4 regions of the Sphingobium sp. B8D3B genome follow, and region 1 is predicted to be linked to each of the others. Evidence: predicted binding sites of a transcription regulator. Region 1 holds the regulator's gene; each other region holds the start of a gene.
The links. Region 1 encodes LexA, which represses DNA repair genes until DNA is damaged. Its sites were predicted from a motif close to GTTCCNCNCTTGTTCT; they were not measured.

Region 1 (4,369 bases):
TCTGGCTGGGCGCCGCCGCCGCCTTTGGCGCCGTGGGGCGCGGAGGGCGATTGCCTGCTGCGCTCGCCGTTGGCGCGGTGCTGCTGGCGGCGGGCTGTCTGCTGATCTGGGCCAAAGCGCTGCTCGTGGCGGAGCCACCGCTCGCGCGCGCTGCCGTGGTGGAGACGGAAGCGCGCGTCCTCTCGGTGACGCCTTTGGCCGCGCGGGGACTGGTGCGGCTGGAGGTCGCGCCGCTGTCGCGGCCCGATCTGCCGGCGCGGGTCCGCATCAACGCGGCGCCCGATCAGATGGCAGAGGAGATTGCCGCAGGGGACCGCATTGCCGTCCGAGCGCGGCTAATGCCGCCTGCACCGGCTGCCCTGCCGGGCGCTTATGATTTTGCGCGGACGGCCTATTTTTCCGGCCTCGGCGCTACCGGGCGGGCACTCGGCAAAGTGCAGCGCCTCGATGCGGCAACCGCTGGCGGGGATGCGCGCGCGACTCTCGCCCATCACATCGCCGCCCGGTTGCCGGGGCCGGAAGGGACGATCGCGATCACGCTCGCCACGGGCAATCAGAACTGGATCAGTGAGGCGGATGCGGACGCGATGCGGCGCAGCGGGCTCGCCCATCTGCTCTCGATCAGTGGCTTGCACGTCTCCGCGCTGATCGGCGGCGTGATTCTCATCATGGTCAGTCTGCTTGCGCTGTCGCCGACCTTTGCGCTGCGCTGGCCGGTGCTGATGATCGCCGCCTGCGTGGGTGGCGCGGCGGGCATCGGATACACTGTGTTCACCGGGGCGCAGGTGCCGACGATCCGCTCGTGCATTGCCGCTCTGCTGGTGATCGCGGGCATGGCCCTGGGGCGTGAGGCCATCGGGCTGCGCTTGATCGCGACCGGCGCGCTGATCGTAATGATCTTCTGGCCGGAGGCTGTCATCGGCCCCAGCTTCCAGATGAGCTTCGTTGCCGTGACCGCAATCGTGGCGCTTTACGAATATCCCCCCGCACGGCGGCTGTTCGAGCGACGTGATGAGGGGCGGATAAAGCGCTGGACCCGCAGCCTCGGCGCCTTGCTGGCGACAGGTTTGCTGGTGGAGCTGGTGCTGACGCCGATTGCCTTCGCTCATTTTCATCGCTCGGGCCTGCTTGGCGCTGCGGCCAATATGATTGCCATTCCGCTGACCAGTTTCGTGGTGATGCCGGCTGAGGTGCTCGCGCTGGTGCTCGACGCTGTGGGGCTGGGGGCGCCGGTCTGGTGGGTGGTCGGTGTGGCGCTCAAGTCCCTGCTGTGGATCGCGCATACTGTCGCCAGTCAGCCCTTTGCCACGCTGTCGCTGCCCGTCTCCAGTGGACTGGCCTTTGCGCTCGCCATGATCGGCCTCTTGTGGCTGATGCTCTGGCACACGGCGCTGCGTTGGTGGGGCCTGCCTCTGGCGGCGGTCGGCTTTTTCCTGATATTTCTGGCACCGTCCGCCGACGTGCTCGTCACCGCCGACGGCCATCATGTGGCGGTGCGCCTGGGCGACGGGCGCATGGCGCTGTTGCGGGACCGGAGCGGGGACTATGTTCGGACGACTTTGGCCGAGGCGAGCGCTTATGACGGCGAGTTTGCGTCCCTCGCGCAGGCGCCGGACACCCGATGCACGCGGGACATGTGCGCGATGACATTGCCGGGCCGTGCCGGTCAGCCGCCGGTCCACCTGCTGATCAGTCGCTCGCGCCTGCTTGTTCCCTATCCCGAGCTGGTGGCCGCCTGCGCACAGGCTGATCTTGTGATCGCCGACCGACGCCTGCCGCCCGGATGTGTGCCGCGCTGGGCAAAGCTGGATCGGCCAGCGCTGAGCGCTATGGGCGGCGCACTGATCCTGCTCGACAGCCGGGAGATCGTGCCGGGCCACGACCCGCGCAGTCGCCATCCCTGGATAGCGGGCACCGGCTCGCGCTAGAGCCGGCGTCCCATATAGCCCGCCTCAGTTATAACGCCGCAATAGCCCCGCGAGCCGGCCCTGAATGCGCACCTGCCGCGCCTCATAGGTTTGCGGCTCATGGTCGCGATTGGCAGGATCGAGCCGCACCTTGCGGCCCTCATGATGGAAATATTTGAGCGTCGCTTCATTCTCGTCGATGAGGGCCACGACGATCTGGCCATCCCGCGCCGTCTCGGTCCGCTGGATCAGCGCGAAGTCACCGTCGAAAATCCCCGCTTCGATCATCGAGTCACCGGAGACTTCCAGAGCGTAATGATCGCCGGCGCCCAGCAACGCGGCCGGGACCGGCAACATGGTGTCGCTCTCCATCGCCTCGATGGGAAGACCGGCAGCGATGCGCCCATGCAGCGGAATTTCGATCACGTCATTGGCGGCGATGGGGATCGTCCGCGCCGGCGGGGTGGGCGCCTTGCGCAGCGGGGTCACGTTGGTGGCCGCCGCCGGCTCTTCCGTCCGCTCCGCCACGGGCATACCATCGGGCAGTTTGAGGATTTCGAGCGCCCGCGCACGATTGGGCAGCCTGCGGATGAAGCCGCGCTCTTCCAGCGCGCTGATCAGCCGATGGATGCCGGACTTCGATTTGAGGTCCAGCGCCTCCTTCATCTCCTCGAAACTGGGCGAGACGCCACCCTGATCGAGATGCTGCTTGATGTAGCTGAGCAGTTGCTGTTGCTTGGCGGTCAACATGAGTGGTTCCCCAATATGGAACGGACGGAGAACGTTTAGGAAACGAATCGAGCCACGTCAACACGGATCGGCCAAATATCTCAGGTTTCGGTGCGCTCCAGCCTCGCGCTAGCAAGCAATCAGGTCAGGATGTGCTGATCGGGCGCGATGGGTGCGGGGAGGTCGGTCGCGCCGAGGCGGGCGAGCATTTCGCGTTCCACCGTCCGCGTCATCGCATCGAGCGGCAAATCGTTGGGATCATAGCCGAACGGGTCTTCCAGCTGATCGCCCAAGGCGTCCAGCCCGAAGAAGGTATAGCTCGCCACCAGCACCGGAATGAGGGCCCACCAGCCCAGCGAGCCCGCCAGGGCGAAGGGCAGCAACAAGCAGAAGACGTAGGTCGTGCGGTGGAGGATGAGCGAATAGGTGAACGGCACCGGCGTGCTGGCGATCCGCTCACAGGCCGCCTGCACATCGCTGAGCGCCTTGAGTTGGCCTTCGATGAGCGAGTGGTGGATCGGGTTGATCTTTTCATCCGCGGACAGGCGCAGGCAGTGCGCGCCCATCTCGTAGAGCACGGTGTCGGTCGGGTTCGGGGAGGTGCGCCACGGTCCATCGTTCACCCACCGGCCGATCGCGGCAGCCTCGTCGTGCTGCCGCAGGCGGGCGGCGAGGCCGTTGGTGAAGCCGCAGATGCCGCGGAGCAGCGGGGTGCGTTCCTCCTCAGGCAGCGAGGAAGTGAGCCGCGCGAAGGAGCGGCTCGCGATGATCAGCGCGCCCCATTGCTTGCGGCCCTCCCACCAGCGATCATAACAGGCACTGTTGCGGAAACTCATGAAGATGGAGAGCGACAGGCCGATCAGGGCGAATGGAATGCCGCTGATCTGCGCGAATAGCCCTGGCCAGGCGCGCGCTGCCAGAATGGCCGCCACGCTGGCCACGGCGATGCCTGCCAGCCGATGCTGGATATGCGGCATGATCGTGCCGCGATAGGCGAACAGCACTTCGAGCAAGCCAAGGCGGTTGCGAACGATCACGGGCGGACATCTCCTGCCAGGGCACGCGGCCACCGGACATGGGCCGGGCACCGGGCGCGCTCGCCATGCGGAGGATGCGCGCGCAGATCAAGGATTAAGTGGCCGCAAGGGGAAGCGCGCGATGGACGCTGAGGGAACCGGCGGGGAGGGCAGCGGTTCAGCTTGAGAGACGATCACAAGGGAGGACTGTGCCATGCCCCTCAAGCTCGAAGGTTCCTGTCGATGCGGCGCCGTGCGCTTTTCCGTCGACAGCCACGCGCCGGTGCCATTTCTGCGTTGCTATTGCTCGATCTGCCGCAAGACCGCCGGCGGTGGCGGCTATGCCATCAATCTCCACGCCGACAAGCGCACGCTCAAGGTGGAAGGCGAGACCGCCGTCTATCACGCCACGCTCGACGACGGCGGCGGTGGGGGCGAGGGCGGATGCCGCGTCAGTACCGGCGAGCGGCACTTCTGCCCGGCCTGTGCGAGCGCGCTCTGGGTGTTCAGCCCGGAGTATCCCGAGCTGCTCCACCCTTTCGCTTCCGCGATCGACAGCGATTTGCCCAAGGCGCCGTCGCTCGTGCACATGATGCTCGGATCAAAGGCGAACTGGGTCAGGCCGCAGATCGGGCCGGATGAACAGTGCTTCGATACCTATCCTGACGAGGGGCTGGAGGACTGGCACCGGACGCATGGGCAATGGATTGAGTAGGA
Region 2 (4,369 bases), 1.2 Mb from region 1:
CGAGATCGCGCAGGCGCTTGAGCGTCACGAGCAGCATGTCGTTGTCGCGCTGGTGGAGGCCGATGCTCGGCTCATCCAGCACATAGAGCACGCCGGAGAGGCCCGAGCCGATCTGGCTGGCGAGGCGGATGCGCTGGCTCTCGCCACCCGAGAGCGTGCCGCTGGTGCGATCGAGATTCAGGTAATCGAGGCCGACATTGTTGAGGAAGCCGAGCCGCTCGATGATCTCCTTGAGGATGGCCTTGGCGATCTGGTTCTGCTGGTCGGTCAGATGCTGGGGCAGGGCGGTGAACCAGGCCAGCGCATCCACCACGCTCATGCGGGTCGGGGTGGCGATGTCCTGCATCGCGACCTTCACGGCCAGCGCCTCGGGCTTTAGGCGCGCGCCGCCGCAGGTTTCGCAGGGCTGCGCGGTCTGGAACTTGCCCAGCTCCTCGCGCATCCAGGCGCTGTCCGTCTGCAGCATCCGGCGGTTGAGATTGCCGATCACGCCCTCGAACGGTTTGGAGACGCTGTAGCTCTTGCGCCCATCCTGGAAGGTGAGGGTGACCGGCTTGCCGCCCGTGCCGTGCAGGATGATGAGGCGCACCTCGCCCGGCAGTTCGCTCCACGGCGTCTCCAGGCTGAAGCCGAAGGCCTTGGCGAGGGAGGCGAGCACCTGCATGTAATAAGGGCTCGGCGGATTGGACTTGGCCCAGGGCACGATCGCGCCCTTTTTGAGCGTCAGCGCCTCATTGGGGACGACGAGCTGCTCGTCGAACTCCAGCTTCTCGCCAAGGCCGTCGCAGGCCGGGCAGGCGCCCTGCGGCGCGTTGAACGAGAACAGGCGCGGCTCGATCTCCTGAATGGTGAAGCCGCTGACCGGGCATGCGAATTTTTCGCTGAAGATGATGCGGTTGGCCGGAATGCCGGCGTTTTTCATGCCTTTTTTCAGCCCCTCCCCTTCAGGGGAGGGGTTGGGGTGGGGCTGCTGCGTCGCGCCCGTGACTTCCGATGACGGCATTGAGCCGCCATCACCCACCCCTTGCCCCTCCCTTGAAAGGGAGGGGTTAAGGAGAGACGCCACTGTCCCCTCAGCCAAATCCACATAAGCCAGCCCCTCAGCCAGCTTGAGCGCCGTCTCGAAGCTCTCGGCCAGCCGCTGCGCCATATCCTCGCGGACCACTACGCGGTCCACCACCACCTCGATGTCGTGCTTGTACTTCTTGTCGAGCGCGGGGGCTTCCTCGATGGGGTAGAATTCGCCATCGATGCGCACGCGGGTGAAGCCGGCCCGCTGCCATTCGGCCAGTTCCTTGCGATACTCGCCCTTGCGGCCCCGCACGACCGGGGCGAGCAGATAGACCCGCGTCCCCTCCGGCAGCGCCAGTACGCGGTCGACCATCTGGCTGACCGTCTGCGCGCTGATCGGTAGGCCGGTGGCGGGGGAGTAAGGCACGCCCACGCGCGCCCACAGTAGGCGCATATAGTCGTAGATCTCGGTCACGGTCGCGACCGTGGAGCGCGGGTTGCGGCTCGTGGTCTTCTGCTCGATCGAGATGGCCGGCGAGAGGCCGTCGATATGCTCAACATCCGGCTTCTGCATCATCTCCAGAAACTGGCGCGCATAAGCGGAGAGAGACTCCACATAGCGCCGCTGCCCCTCGGCATAGATGGTGTCGAAGGCGAGGCTCGACTTGCCGCTGCCGGAGAGGCCCGTGATGACGACCAGCGCATCGCGCGGCAGATCCACGTCAATGCCCTTGAGATTATGCTCGCGCGCGCCGCGCACCGAAATATGGGTAAGGCTCATGGGCGGTGTTCTATCTCTGTTCCTGAAGGGAATCCAGCGGCAAGGTTCAGCCAGAGGCACAGATAGGATCGCCCGAGGCCAGATGCGAGATGGCCCGACGGACATTCGCGCGATTGCGCGTGCATCGAGTCTTGATCTTAATCATTGTACCAGCAGGCCGTGGCGTGGAATGCCCGGCCCGACAGACGACGGAGAACGACATGACCCTGGCACGTTACGCACGACTGGCGACCCTTGGAGCCACCATGATGGTCTCGGCCACCGTCGCGCTGGCGCAGGACACGCCGCAGGAGCAGGAAGAGCGGCGTGTGCTCCATGCCGAGCAGGCAAAGCTGGCTGCGCAGCAGATGAGCGATTTCGAGGCGCAGAAGAAGGCCATTGCCGACGAGCAGGCCGCGCGTGAACAGACCTATCGCGACGCGCTGGCGGCGCGGGATGCAGAGATCGCCGCCGAACAGGCGCAGGCCGCTGAGGCGCGGGCGAAGTGGGAAGCGGATGTCGCGGCCTGTCTGGCTGGCGACAAGACCAAATGCGCGCCGCTTCCGCCGAAGACCAGAAAGTAGGAGACCATCTCCCGCGCGTCACCTCCGGGCAAACGCTAGGGGCTGACGTCGTGGACCAGATGCTCAAGCTCGGCGGGGTCTGGATAGACGCCCGCCAGCACGTGATCGAAATGGGTGCGCACCATATCGTTGCATGAACAGGCGCGCTGACGCAGCCGATCCGCATCCAGCACGACGAGCGAGCCGCGCCGGGTCTGGACGAGCCCGTCGGTCTTGAAGCTCTTGATCAGGCGGCTGGCATAGCTGCGCGCAATGCCGAGCAGGGAGCCGAACTCCTCCTGCGTCATCATCACCTGATTGTTGCCGGTGCGATCGACAGCGGCCGTCAGCCATTTGGCCGCCCGCATCTCCAGGCTGTGGACGGCGTTACACGCGACCGACTGAAAAATCTGGGCGAGCAGACAGTCCGCATAGCGGCTGAGCAGATCGCGAATAGCGGGAGAACTCGCTTTCAGCGTCTCCAGCGTCGCAGAATCGAACCGGGCGAAATAGCCGCCATGCATCACGCAGGAGCGGGAATAGGCCGCGAGCCGCCCGCTGCTGACAATGCCGCCAACCGCGCCCTCACGGCCGACCATAGCGATCTCGACCGACGAGCCATCGTCCATCAGGACGTGGAATGTCGCGACCGCATCGCCAAGCGGGAAATAAGCGGCCACCACGGTATCGCCGGGGTCGTACAGGGTCGCGCCCGTGGGCAGGCGCACGACACGCGCCACTTTGGCCATCAGGGCCAGATCGGCAGGGTTCAGCGCTGCCACCAGATTGTTATGATCGATGCCGGGCGAGACGATGTCGTGCATGCGATGCATAACGATCAGCCCCCGCCGCAGTTCCCGTCTATGTTCAAAAGTGAACAGACATCCATCAACTCACCGCGCATAGAGGCACCGCAGAGCCGCGTTCATGATAGTAAACGGGCCGCAAAGGGTCAGTAACAGGGGCAGGCCGGCGCCTCTCGTTGAATGTTCGAGGAACCGGGGATGCTGAATGTTCTTTTGCTTGAAGATGAAATGCTTATCGCGCTCGACCTTGAGTTGACGTTGCGCGAATTGGGGGCGGATGAGGTCTATCCCGTCGCCACAGTAAGCCAGGCGATTACAGCTCTGGAAAGCGGCAATATCACCGGCGCGATCGTCGATTATAATCTGGGCGGCGAAACCTCGGAGCCGGTGCTGATGGAACTGGAGGCCCGCAAAATCCCGTTTGTGGTGATGAGCGGCTATCCGGACAGCAGCTATCTGGGCGATGGCACCAGGGATTGGCCGATGCTTCCCAAGCCGGCGGGGCTGAGCGCCCTGCGCGAGGTTCTTGCCAGCATGAAAGCCTCGAAAAGCTAGGCGGGAGGCGCTATCGCCGTGACGCGAGGCTGGCGAAGCAGGGCGCATTCCAAGCGTGGCGAATACTTGACCATGCTAATGATTGTGCTACTATCGGCCTCCTCAGGAGCAGGATAGACTGATGACGATCACGGCCACACCCATCACCCCCCGTTTCGGCGCCGAGATTTCTGGCGTGGACATCAGCAAGCCGCTGGACGCGGATACGATCGCTGAGCTGATCGCTCAGCAGGATCGCTGGGGCGTGACCGTCTACCGGAACACCGGGCTGGACGATGAGGGGCAGATCGCCTTCGCGCGCAATTTCGGCCATCTGGAGAGCCTGCCGCCCCGCGAGGGCCGCCCGCGCATCTTCCTGTTCAACGCCGGCAATCTCAATGCGCAGGGCGAGATCAACTGGGATCCGGGCGCCACGACCTATCGCAAGGGCGACCAGATCTGGCACACGGACAGCAGCTTCATGGATCTGCGCACGTCCTATTCCATGCTCCGCGCCGTGGAAGTGCCGCCGTCGGGCGGGCCGACCTGGTTTGCCGATGCACGCTCGGCTTATGACGACCTGCCGCAGGACGTGAAGGACAAGATCGAAAATCTGGAATGCGAGCACAGCCTCTGGTGGTCGCGCAAGCAGGGCGGCGCCGAAATCAGCCGCGAGGATATCGAGGCGCGTCACC
Region 3 (4,369 bases), 470 kb from region 1:
CACGCCGGCAATCTCGCCCACGCGCTCAAGACGCCGCTGACGGTCGTGATGAACGCCGCGACGGCCCAGTCGCCCGACCTCGCCACCACGGTGGTGCGGGAAACCGGGACGATGCGCCGCCAGATCGACCACCATCTCGCCCGTGCCCGTGCTCTCGGCCGGCGCGGCGCGGCACAAAGCCGCACATTGGTGTGGCCGAGCCTCGAAGCGGTGGAGCGCGCCGTCGAGCGCCTCTACCCTGATGTCCGCATCGACCGCGACGGCGCGCAGACGGCCGTCGTCCGCGTCGAGCGGCAGGATCTGGACGAGCTGCTCGGCAACCTGGTCGAGAATGCCGCCAAATATGGCGGTGGCAGCGTGTTCGTCACCGTGGTGCAGAGCACGCCCTGGGTCGACATTCTCGTGGAGGACGACGGCATGGGCATTCCCGAGGCCGCGCGCGAACGCATCTTCGATCGCGGCGTGCGGCTGGATAGCGGCAAGCCCGGCACCGGCCTTGGCCTTGCCATCGTGCGCGATGTCGCGGAAATCTACGGCGGCTCGGTCACGTTGGACGAGAGCGAGGACCTCGGCGGCCTGATGGTACGCCTGCGCCTCCCCGCCGGATAAGGCCTCACACGCCGAAGGATTGCAGGATCGGGCACGGCCCTTCTTCGGAACGGGCACAGGTCCGCGCGAGTTGGCGCAGCGAGGCGCGGGCCGCTTCCAATTGCGCGATCTTTTCATCGAGCTGGACCAGCCGCTCTTCCGCCAAGGCGCGCGCGCGGGCACGATCCTGCCCCGCGTCCAGCGACAACAGCGTGCGGATTTCCTCCAGCGTAAAGCCGGCCTGCTGCGCCGCTCGAATGAAGCGCAGCCGCCGGACATCCTCCTCACCATAGCGCCTTATGCCCCCGGACAGGTCGTTGCCGGCCTGCTTCTCGGGCGTGGGGAGCAAGTCCTTGCGCTGATAGAAGCGGATCGTCTCGACCCCCACACCGCCGGCTTTCGCCAGACCCGAAATGCTCATCGCCGCCATGCTTGACTCCGTACCGTGGTACAGACCCTATATGGGGTGCATGGACTTCTCAGCAAGGATGAGCGTCAATGCCTGAACCCCGCGCCACGAGCAGCCGTAAGGCCGTTCTCTATCGGATGGTGATGCCCGGCCACATCTGCCCGTATGGCCTCAAGGCGCTGCACCTGCTGCGCGGCAAAGGCTATGATGTCGAGGATCGCTGGATCGAAACCCGCGCCCAGCAGGAGGCGTTCAAGGCCGAGCATTATGTGACCACGACGCCGCAGGTGTTCATCGACGGTCAGCGGATCGGTGGCCATGATGACTTGCGCCGCTTCCTGGGCCTGAGCGTCAAAGATCCGAACGCGACGAGCTATACGCCTGTTCTGGTCGTGTTCGCTGTCGCGGCGCTGATCGCGCTGACGATCGATCTGTTGACGGCCGCGCCGCTGCTCAGCCTGCTCACCCTCGAGCGTTTCATCTCCACGACGATGATCCTACTGGCGATGCTCAAGCTGCAGGATGTGGATCGGTTCGCGACCATGTTCCTGGGCTATGATCTGCTGGCCCGCAAATGGGTGCCCTATGCCTCAATCTATCCGTTCGCCCAATTGGGCGCCGGCGTGCTGATGCTCGCGGGGGCCCTGCCCTGGCTCTCGGTACCAGTCGCCGCGTTCATCGGCGGCATCGGCGCGGTCTCGATCTACAAGGCCGTCTATGTGGAGAAACGCAGCCTCAAATGTGCCTGCGTCGGCGGCGGGACCAATGTGCCACTCGGCTTCGTGTCGTTCACCGAAGACTTGTTCATGGTCGCCATGGCCCTGTGGATGGGCCTCAATGCCTGGGTACTTCCCGGCGCGCCGATGTAAAGGCGCGGGTGCCGGGCGCCGCTGATGAGCGCCCGGCCCGAAACGCCTCTTACTTGCCGCGCTTCTTGCGGTGGCTTTCCAGATCGAGAACGTCGTTCTCAAGGCCCTCGGGCAGCAGGCCAAGGCGGCGGGCGACCTCCTGATAGGCCTCGACCTCACCGCCGAGATCGCGGCGGAAGCGGTCCTTGTCCAGCTTCTCGTTGGTGGCCATATCCCACAAGCGGCAGCCATCGGGGCTGATCTCGTCGGCCAGGATGATACGCGAGAAATCGCCATCCCAGATGCGGCCGAACTCCAGCTTGAAGTCGACCAGACGGATACCGATGCCGGCGAACAAGCCGCTCATGAAGTCGTTTACGCGGATCGCCATGTCGGCGATGTCGTGCATCTCTTCCTGGCTCGCCCAGCCGAAGCAGGCGATATGCTCTTCGGTGATCAGCGGATCGCCGAGCGCATCATCCTTGTAATAATATTCGATGAGCGTGCGGGGGAGCTGCGTGCCCTCTTCAATGCCCAGCCGGGTGGAGAGCGAGCCAGCGGCGACATTGCGCACCACGACCTCGATCGGCACGATCTCCACCTGACGAATGAGCTGCTCGCGCATGTTGAGCCGCTTGATGAAGTGGGTGGGCACGCCGATGTTCGCGAGCAGCGTGAAGACATGCTCGGAAATCCGGTTATTCAGCACACCCTTCCCGGAGATGGTCCCCTTCTTCTGCGCATTGAAGGCAGTCGCATCATCCTTGAAATACTGGATCAGCGTGCCGGGTTCAGGACCTTCATAGAGGATCTTCGCCTTGCCCTCATAAATCTGGCGACGACGGGACATGTGCGGGTGCCTACTCATCAGTTGTAAAAATCAAGGCCCCGGCGGCGCGAATCAGCGAGGATCAGCGGACACCGGGGCTCTCCGTCAGCGCATAGCGCAAGGCACATGGCAGTGCAATTTTCAGACGAACCGAGCCGGGCTGGCCCGCTCGGCGCTTGCCGGGCATTACGCTGGAACATATAAAGAACAAATGAAACAGGAGACGATTACCGACCGCTTGGCGATCCTTGCGGACGCCGCGAAATATGATGCTTCCTGCGCATCCTCCGGGACCGCCAAGCGCAACAGTCGCGACGGCAAGGGGATCGGCTCGACCGAAGGCATGGGCATCTGCCATGCTTATGCGCCGGATGGGCGCTGCATCTCGCTGCTCAAGATCTTGCTCACCAATCATTGCATTTTCGACTGCCATTATTGCGTCAATCGCAAGAGCTCGAATGTGCGGCGCGCGCGCTTCACGGCCCAGGAAGTGGTCGAGCTGACGCTCAACTTCTACCGGCGCAATTATATCGAGGGCCTGTTCCTCTCCTCCGGCATCATCAAGTCTGCCGACCACACGATGGAGCAGTTGATCGAGGTCGCGCGCGCGTTGCGGGAGGATCATGGCTTCAAAGGTTATATCCACCTCAAGACCATTCCCGAGGCCGATCGCATGTTGGTCGAACAGGCCGGTCGCTGGGCCGATCGCGTCTCGATCAATGTCGAACTGCCGACCGAGCGCGGTCTGACCGATTTGGCGCCCGACAAGAATGGCGGGCAGATCGAAGGCGCGATGGCGCGGCTCGGTTCGGCCATGGTCGAGGCGAAGGATGCGCGCAAACGCTTCAAACATGCGCCGATGTTCGCGCCCGCCGGCCAATCTACCCAGATGATCGTCGGCGCGGATGGCGCCAGCGACACGCAGATCATCGGCCGGGCCAGCGAATTGTACGACCGCCATCGCCTGCGCCGCGTCTATTATTCCGCCTTCAGCCCGATCCCCGATGCCAGCGCCGTCCTGCCGCTCAAGCGACCGCCGCTGATGCGCGAGCATCGGCTCTATCAGTCCGACTGGCTGATCCGCTTCTACGGATTTTCGACCAGCGAGGTGCAGACCGCGACCAACGATGACGGGATGCTGGCGCTCGACATTGACCCCAAGCTGGCCTGGGCCTTGCGGCACCGGCAGGATTTTCCGGTCGACATCAATCTGGCCTCGCGCGAGAAGCTGTTGCGCGTGCCAGGACTGGGCACGCGGGCGGTGGCTGCCATCCTGCAAGCCCGCCGCCATCATCGTCTCCGGCTGGATGATCTCGCCCGGCTCACCCGCACGGTGACGAAGTTGCGGCCGTTCATCGTCACGGCCGACTGGCGCCCGACTGGCTTGATCGACACGGCAAACCTGCGCGCCCGACTGGCCCCGCCGCCCCGCCAGATGGAACTGTTCGGGTGAGGCCGGCCTCGGTCCCGCACCCACCGGCGCTCTTCAGCGCCGAAATAGAAGATGCCCATGATTTCGATGCCTGGCGTGATCTGGCCCGCGCCCTGGTCTCGCAGGGCGTCACACCGGAGCATATCCGCTGGGCAGCGGCAACGGACGGCGGGCGGGATTTGTTCGCGTCCAAAGACACGCCTGAACCGGCTCCATCACCCCGCGCGGTCACGGCCAACAAGCGCTTCATCGGGTTGGCCCGC
Region 4 (4,369 bases), 1.1 Mb from region 1:
CGACAGATTGAGCGTGCAATCACCCTTTTCCGCGCGGCGGTTACCCAGCGTCAACAGCCGCGTCAGCCGACCCCAGCCATGGCGGGTGGCGGGATAGGCGATGATATCCGGCGTCCCGTCCGCAAAGACCAGCCGCGCACCGACGGCGAGGCGAAAACCGGTGGCAGGCCCGCCGATCTCCCGCCAGGCCACATGCGCGCGCACGACGCCGGCCACCGTGTTGCGATCCGCAATGCCCAGCCCGGCCATACCCAGATGATGGGCCTGCGCCACCATATGCGCGGGATGCGAAGCGCCGCGCAGGAAGCTGTAATTGGTGGCCGCGACCAGCTCTGCGAAAGGGGGCGGGTCGCTCATGCGAACAGCCCGTGGAGATACCAGTTCGGATCGGGCTTTTCATCATAAAGCCCGTGGCGGAAGATCCAGTAGCGTCGCCCGCGCACGTCCTCGATCCGGTAATAGTCCCGCGTCAGCCCGGCCTTGCCAGGGGCTTCACCGCCCTTGCGCCGCCACCATTCGGAGGCGATCCGCTCGGGGCCTTCATAGAGCCGCACCTCGTGCAGCCTGCGTTTCCAGCGGAAGCGGTGCGGCGGGCCGTCCGGCACTTGCGCGATCACCTCCACCGGCTGCGGCGGATCGAACAGGAACAGCGGCCGCAAGGGCGGCTCGCCCACCGGCGGCGTGGGCCATGGAAGGGGCGCACGGGCGTGGATCGCCGGCAAGGCAAGCTGCGCCTGTTCGGGAATATGGCTGTCCTGCGGCTCAAGACGACACAGGCTGGCTGGCCCCAGGCGGGTGCTCAACCGGTCGATCAGATCGGCCAGCGCGCCGGCATCCTGCTCGCTGCCATCCAGAGCCGGCTGGCTGGTGCCGAGCGGCTCGGTAACGGGCAGGAACAAGGTGATGCGGTCATAGCCAAAGCCGGGGTCGAGCGGATCGGCCAGCGTCCCGATGCGCTCGTCGAACAGGCGCAACACCGGCGCCGGATCGCGCGTGGGCAGACCGGTCTCGATCGCCAGCCGATGGCGCGCCCCATCGCTGCGGAACAATGTCAGGACAAAGCGCCGGCCACCCAGTCCGCGCTCATCGAGTGTCCGGGCCGCCTCGCGCAGCAGGTCGAGAAAACAGCCGGCGATGCTGGCCTGCAAGGCAACCGGCTCGGCAAAACGGCGCTCGAAATGGAGTGGCTCGGGCTGTGCGAGCGGATCGATCGGCGCCTGTTCCTCGCCCAGCAGGCGGCGCAAGGCAGTCACCGCGTCCGCCCCGAATCGCGCGGCGATGCTGGCGGCGGCCCGCGACGCCAGATCGCCGATGGTCTTTAGCCCGGCGCGGCGCAAGGCGAGCGTCGCCTCTTCGTCCAGCCCCAGCGCCAGCACGGGCAGCGCCCGCAGCGCCTCCCGCTCGCTGGTGACGGGCAGGCGGGCATGACGGGCCAGCGCCTGCGCGCCCTGCGCGGTGGAGGCTGTGGCCATGCGCACGCTCATGCCAATCGCGGCGAAGGCATCCTCGGCCTGCGCGGCCAGGCCTGCCTCGCCGCCGAACAGATGGTCGCTTCCCGCAATATCCAGCGTTATCCCATCGGGCGGGGCGAGGGTGACATGCGGTGACCAGGCGATGCAATGCCGGGCCAGCCGCTGCAGCCAGTGACGGTCGGCCTCTTCGTCCATGTCGGCCACGATGAGGTCGGGCTGCAGCGCGCGGGCATCGGCCAGCGTCTGGCCCGGCAAGATGCCGAGCGCGTGGGCCTGCGCATCGACGGCGCACAGCCGCAATGCGCCCTTGATCTTGGCGACGAGAACCAGCGGCCCGTTAGGCTGCCCGCCGGTCCCCGCGCTGTCGATCCCCTGCTGAATCCGCAGCCTTTCTGTGGGCAGGAGCGGAAACCACAGCGCCAGATAGCGCCGCTTCACGGAACAAGCGTCGGTCACGGTCCCACTCCAGCCGCCAGGAAAGGCCGCAAGGGCCGGAACGTTGGCGCAGCAAGGTCACATCGAAGGTCGGCAGTCCGGGCGCATTGCCCGGCAGCGCGAGCGAAGGTGCGGCGGCCACCTGCCAGCGGGTCTGTGCCGCGCTGGGCACGGGCGGCGCGTCCGGGCGCAGCAGCAGCAATGTCACGCCGGATTTCTCTGCCGCCAGAGTCAGGCGGCGGCTGGCGGTCAGGTCCAGCGCGGGCATCGAGCCCCAGCCTTCCAACACGACTGCGCTTAGACCGGAGCAGCGCAAGGCATCCACGGCCGCACGCAGCAGGTCCATGCCGTCCCTGACGGTGCCGATCAGCCCCAGACCGGGGGCGCCGCCCAGTTCGGCCCAGCCATGGCCCTGCGCCACGCCGCCTTTTCGGCTCGCCTGTCGCTCGCGGAGCCATAGCACCTTGCCCTCGGCCTCGCTCAAACCTGTCGCCAGCGAGACGACGAAACCCGCCGCTGCCGCGACATCGTCCACCTCTGCCGCATAGACTTCATGCACCCGCCCGCGCGCCAGCCCGCCGCCCAGCAGCGTATCGATCGCGGCGATGCCGAACGCCTTTCGGGAGGGGGCATCCGGCATCGCGTGATCGCACAAAAGGGCAGGGGCGAGTCTCATATGTTCCTATTATGTTCCTATTCTGAGCAGGGTCAAGGGATCGTTCCGGCAGCTTGTCCGATCGCGGCCCAAGCCACTGGAGTCGAACGATCATTGCTCCGTCACGCCTGCGACAGAGTATCGCAAAGGCGGTTCCTCGCCGGGCATTTCGCTTGACAAGGCAGACCTGCAGGACGGAATAAACTACAACGACGTATCACGATTTATCCGCTGCATGCGGATGTGCGTCATGAGGGGGAGGTCACAGGGGATGCGGTTCAGGTCAGCCGTCGGCAAAGCGCTTATGCTTGCTCTGTTCGGATCGCTCGCCCAAACGGCTGTGGCGGCCGAGAATTGCCCGTCGCCGGGCATGACCAAGGCCGATTTCGAGCGCTATTTCCTTTGTTTCAATGCGCGCGATTATGCCTGCTTCACCAGCTATTACGACCCCGATGTCGTGTTGGTGAAAGGCGGCAAATGGCCCGATCTCAAGGGGCGCGAGGCGATCATCGCCTTCTATCGCGACGTCGATGCCCGTGGGCTGCAGGAGCATGTGACCCCGCACGCCATTGAGGTGCAACCGCAGGGCGCGACGGTCGATCTGGAAGCACATTTCCAGGCCACCAGCGACTGGCCGGACTTTGGCTCACGGCCCTTGAAGGCGGGTGATGACTGGCGGCTGCGCGGCGTGCTGCTCTACGAGATTCCATGCGGCAAGATCACCCGCATCCGGCCCCGCCCGCGTCCCGTGCAGCCATGATCGCGCGTCCCATCCGGGGGCTGGCCATGATGGCCGCGCTCCTGCCCGCCGCCCCGGCAATGGCTGCCGGGCCTGCGGCACCGGCGGCCTGTGATCGCACCTGCCTCACCGAGATCATGGACCAATATCTGGCCGCGATGGTCGCGCGCGCGCCCGCTCGGGCGCCGATGGCAGCGCAATATCGCGCGACGGAGGATGCGCAGGAGGTCCGTCTCGGCGCGGGCCTGTGGCAGACGGCGACCGGCCTCGGCACCTATCGCATCGACCTCGCCGATCCGGTGAGCGGCACCGTCGGCTATATCGGCGAGGTGCTGGAAGGGGAGGGCAAGGTCACCATCGCGCTGCGCCTCAAGGTGGCGGATCGCCAGATCACCGAGGTGGAGACGATTCTCGGGCGCGGGCGGGTGCCCGGCACATCCATCGTGCCGGCGCCGCGCGCGTCGTTCCGCAAGATCGTTCCGCCCGCCGAGCGGCTGACCCGCCAGCAGATGATCCAAACGGCCAATGCCAATTTCGACGCGCTGCTCGCGGCCGACGGCTCCCCCTATGCGGAGGATTGCCAGCGCATCGAGAACCGCATGGCGATGAGCGGCAATGCGGAGCTCAACTATCCCATCGGCACGATCCCCGGCGTGCCCAAGCCGCATTTCGGCAGCATGGGCTGCGGCCAGCAGATCAGCCTGCACCTGTTCGACCAGCTCGACGCGGTCGAGCCGCGCCGCTTCCTCCTGCTCGATGAAGAGAAGCAGCTCGTCTTCGGCGTCTATGTTATGCGCTGGTACAAGAACGGCCGGTGCAACGAGATCCCCGGCTATGGCACCATCTGCCATGACAAGCCGCGCCAGCCGGTCTCGCTGCTCAATGCGGAAATCCTCGGCGTGCGCAGCGGCAAGATTCACGAGGTCGAGGCGATCTTCAAATTCGCGCCTTATGAGGCAGACAGCGGCTGGCAGGGCGATCTGCGCGATGCCCGGTCCGGCGGGGAGAACTGAGCGATGATCCGCTTTGCATGGCGTGCCACCGCCCTCGCGCTGCTGCTCTCCACTG

Region 2: uvrA (excinuclease ABC subunit UvrA) is a predicted target of LexA. The motif match lies at 1,800-1,815, and genes of this name have one in related genera.
Region 3: M2343_RS01265 (putative DNA modification/repair radical SAM protein) is a predicted target of LexA. The motif match lies at 2,868-2,883, and genes of this name have one in related genera.
Region 4: M2343_RS08915 (ImuA family protein) is a predicted target of LexA. The motif match lies at 2,586-2,601, and genes of this name have one in related genera.

Annotation. Positions count from the first base shown of each region.
Region 1 covers NZ_JAOQON010000001.1:753,834-758,202, forward strand. Annotated here, with positions in the region: gene M2343_RS03480 (ComEC/Rec2 family competence protein) at 1-1,928, shown strand, start outside; gene lexA (transcriptional repressor LexA) at 1,953-2,657, opposite strand; gene M2343_RS03490 (bestrophin family protein) at 2,777-3,673, opposite strand; gene M2343_RS03495 (GFA family protein) at 3,867-4,367, shown strand.
Region 2 covers NZ_JAOQON010000001.1:1,946,689-1,951,057, reverse strand. Annotated here, with positions in the region: gene uvrA (excinuclease ABC subunit UvrA) at 1-1,792, opposite strand, end outside; gene M2343_RS09150 (hypothetical protein) at 1,993-2,355, shown strand; gene M2343_RS09145 (Crp/Fnr family transcriptional regulator) at 2,391-3,167, opposite strand; gene M2343_RS09140 (hypothetical protein) at 3,321-3,695, shown strand; gene M2343_RS09135 (TauD/TfdA dioxygenase family protein) at 3,817-4,369, shown strand, end outside.
Region 3 covers NZ_JAOQON010000001.1:279,024-283,392, reverse strand. Annotated here, with positions in the region: gene M2343_RS01285 (sensor histidine kinase) at 1-609, shown strand, start outside; gene M2343_RS01280 (MerR family transcriptional regulator) at 614-1,018, opposite strand; gene M2343_RS01275 (MauE/DoxX family redox-associated membrane protein) at 1,087-1,866, shown strand; gene purC (phosphoribosylaminoimidazolesuccinocarboxamide synthase) at 1,916-2,695, opposite strand; gene M2343_RS01265 (putative DNA modification/repair radical SAM protein) at 2,886-4,127, shown strand; gene M2343_RS01260 (UdgX family uracil-DNA binding protein) at 4,124-4,369, shown strand, end outside.
Region 4 covers NZ_JAOQON010000001.1:1,898,347-1,902,715, reverse strand. Annotated here, with positions in the region: gene M2343_RS08925 (error-prone DNA polymerase) at 1-357, opposite strand, end outside; gene M2343_RS08920 (Y-family DNA polymerase) at 354-1,928, opposite strand; gene M2343_RS08915 (ImuA family protein) at 1,810-2,583, opposite strand; gene M2343_RS08910 (nuclear transport factor 2 family protein) at 2,867-3,322, shown strand; gene M2343_RS08905 (hypothetical protein) at 3,349-4,314, shown strand; gene M2343_RS08900 (hypothetical protein) at 4,318-4,369, shown strand, end outside.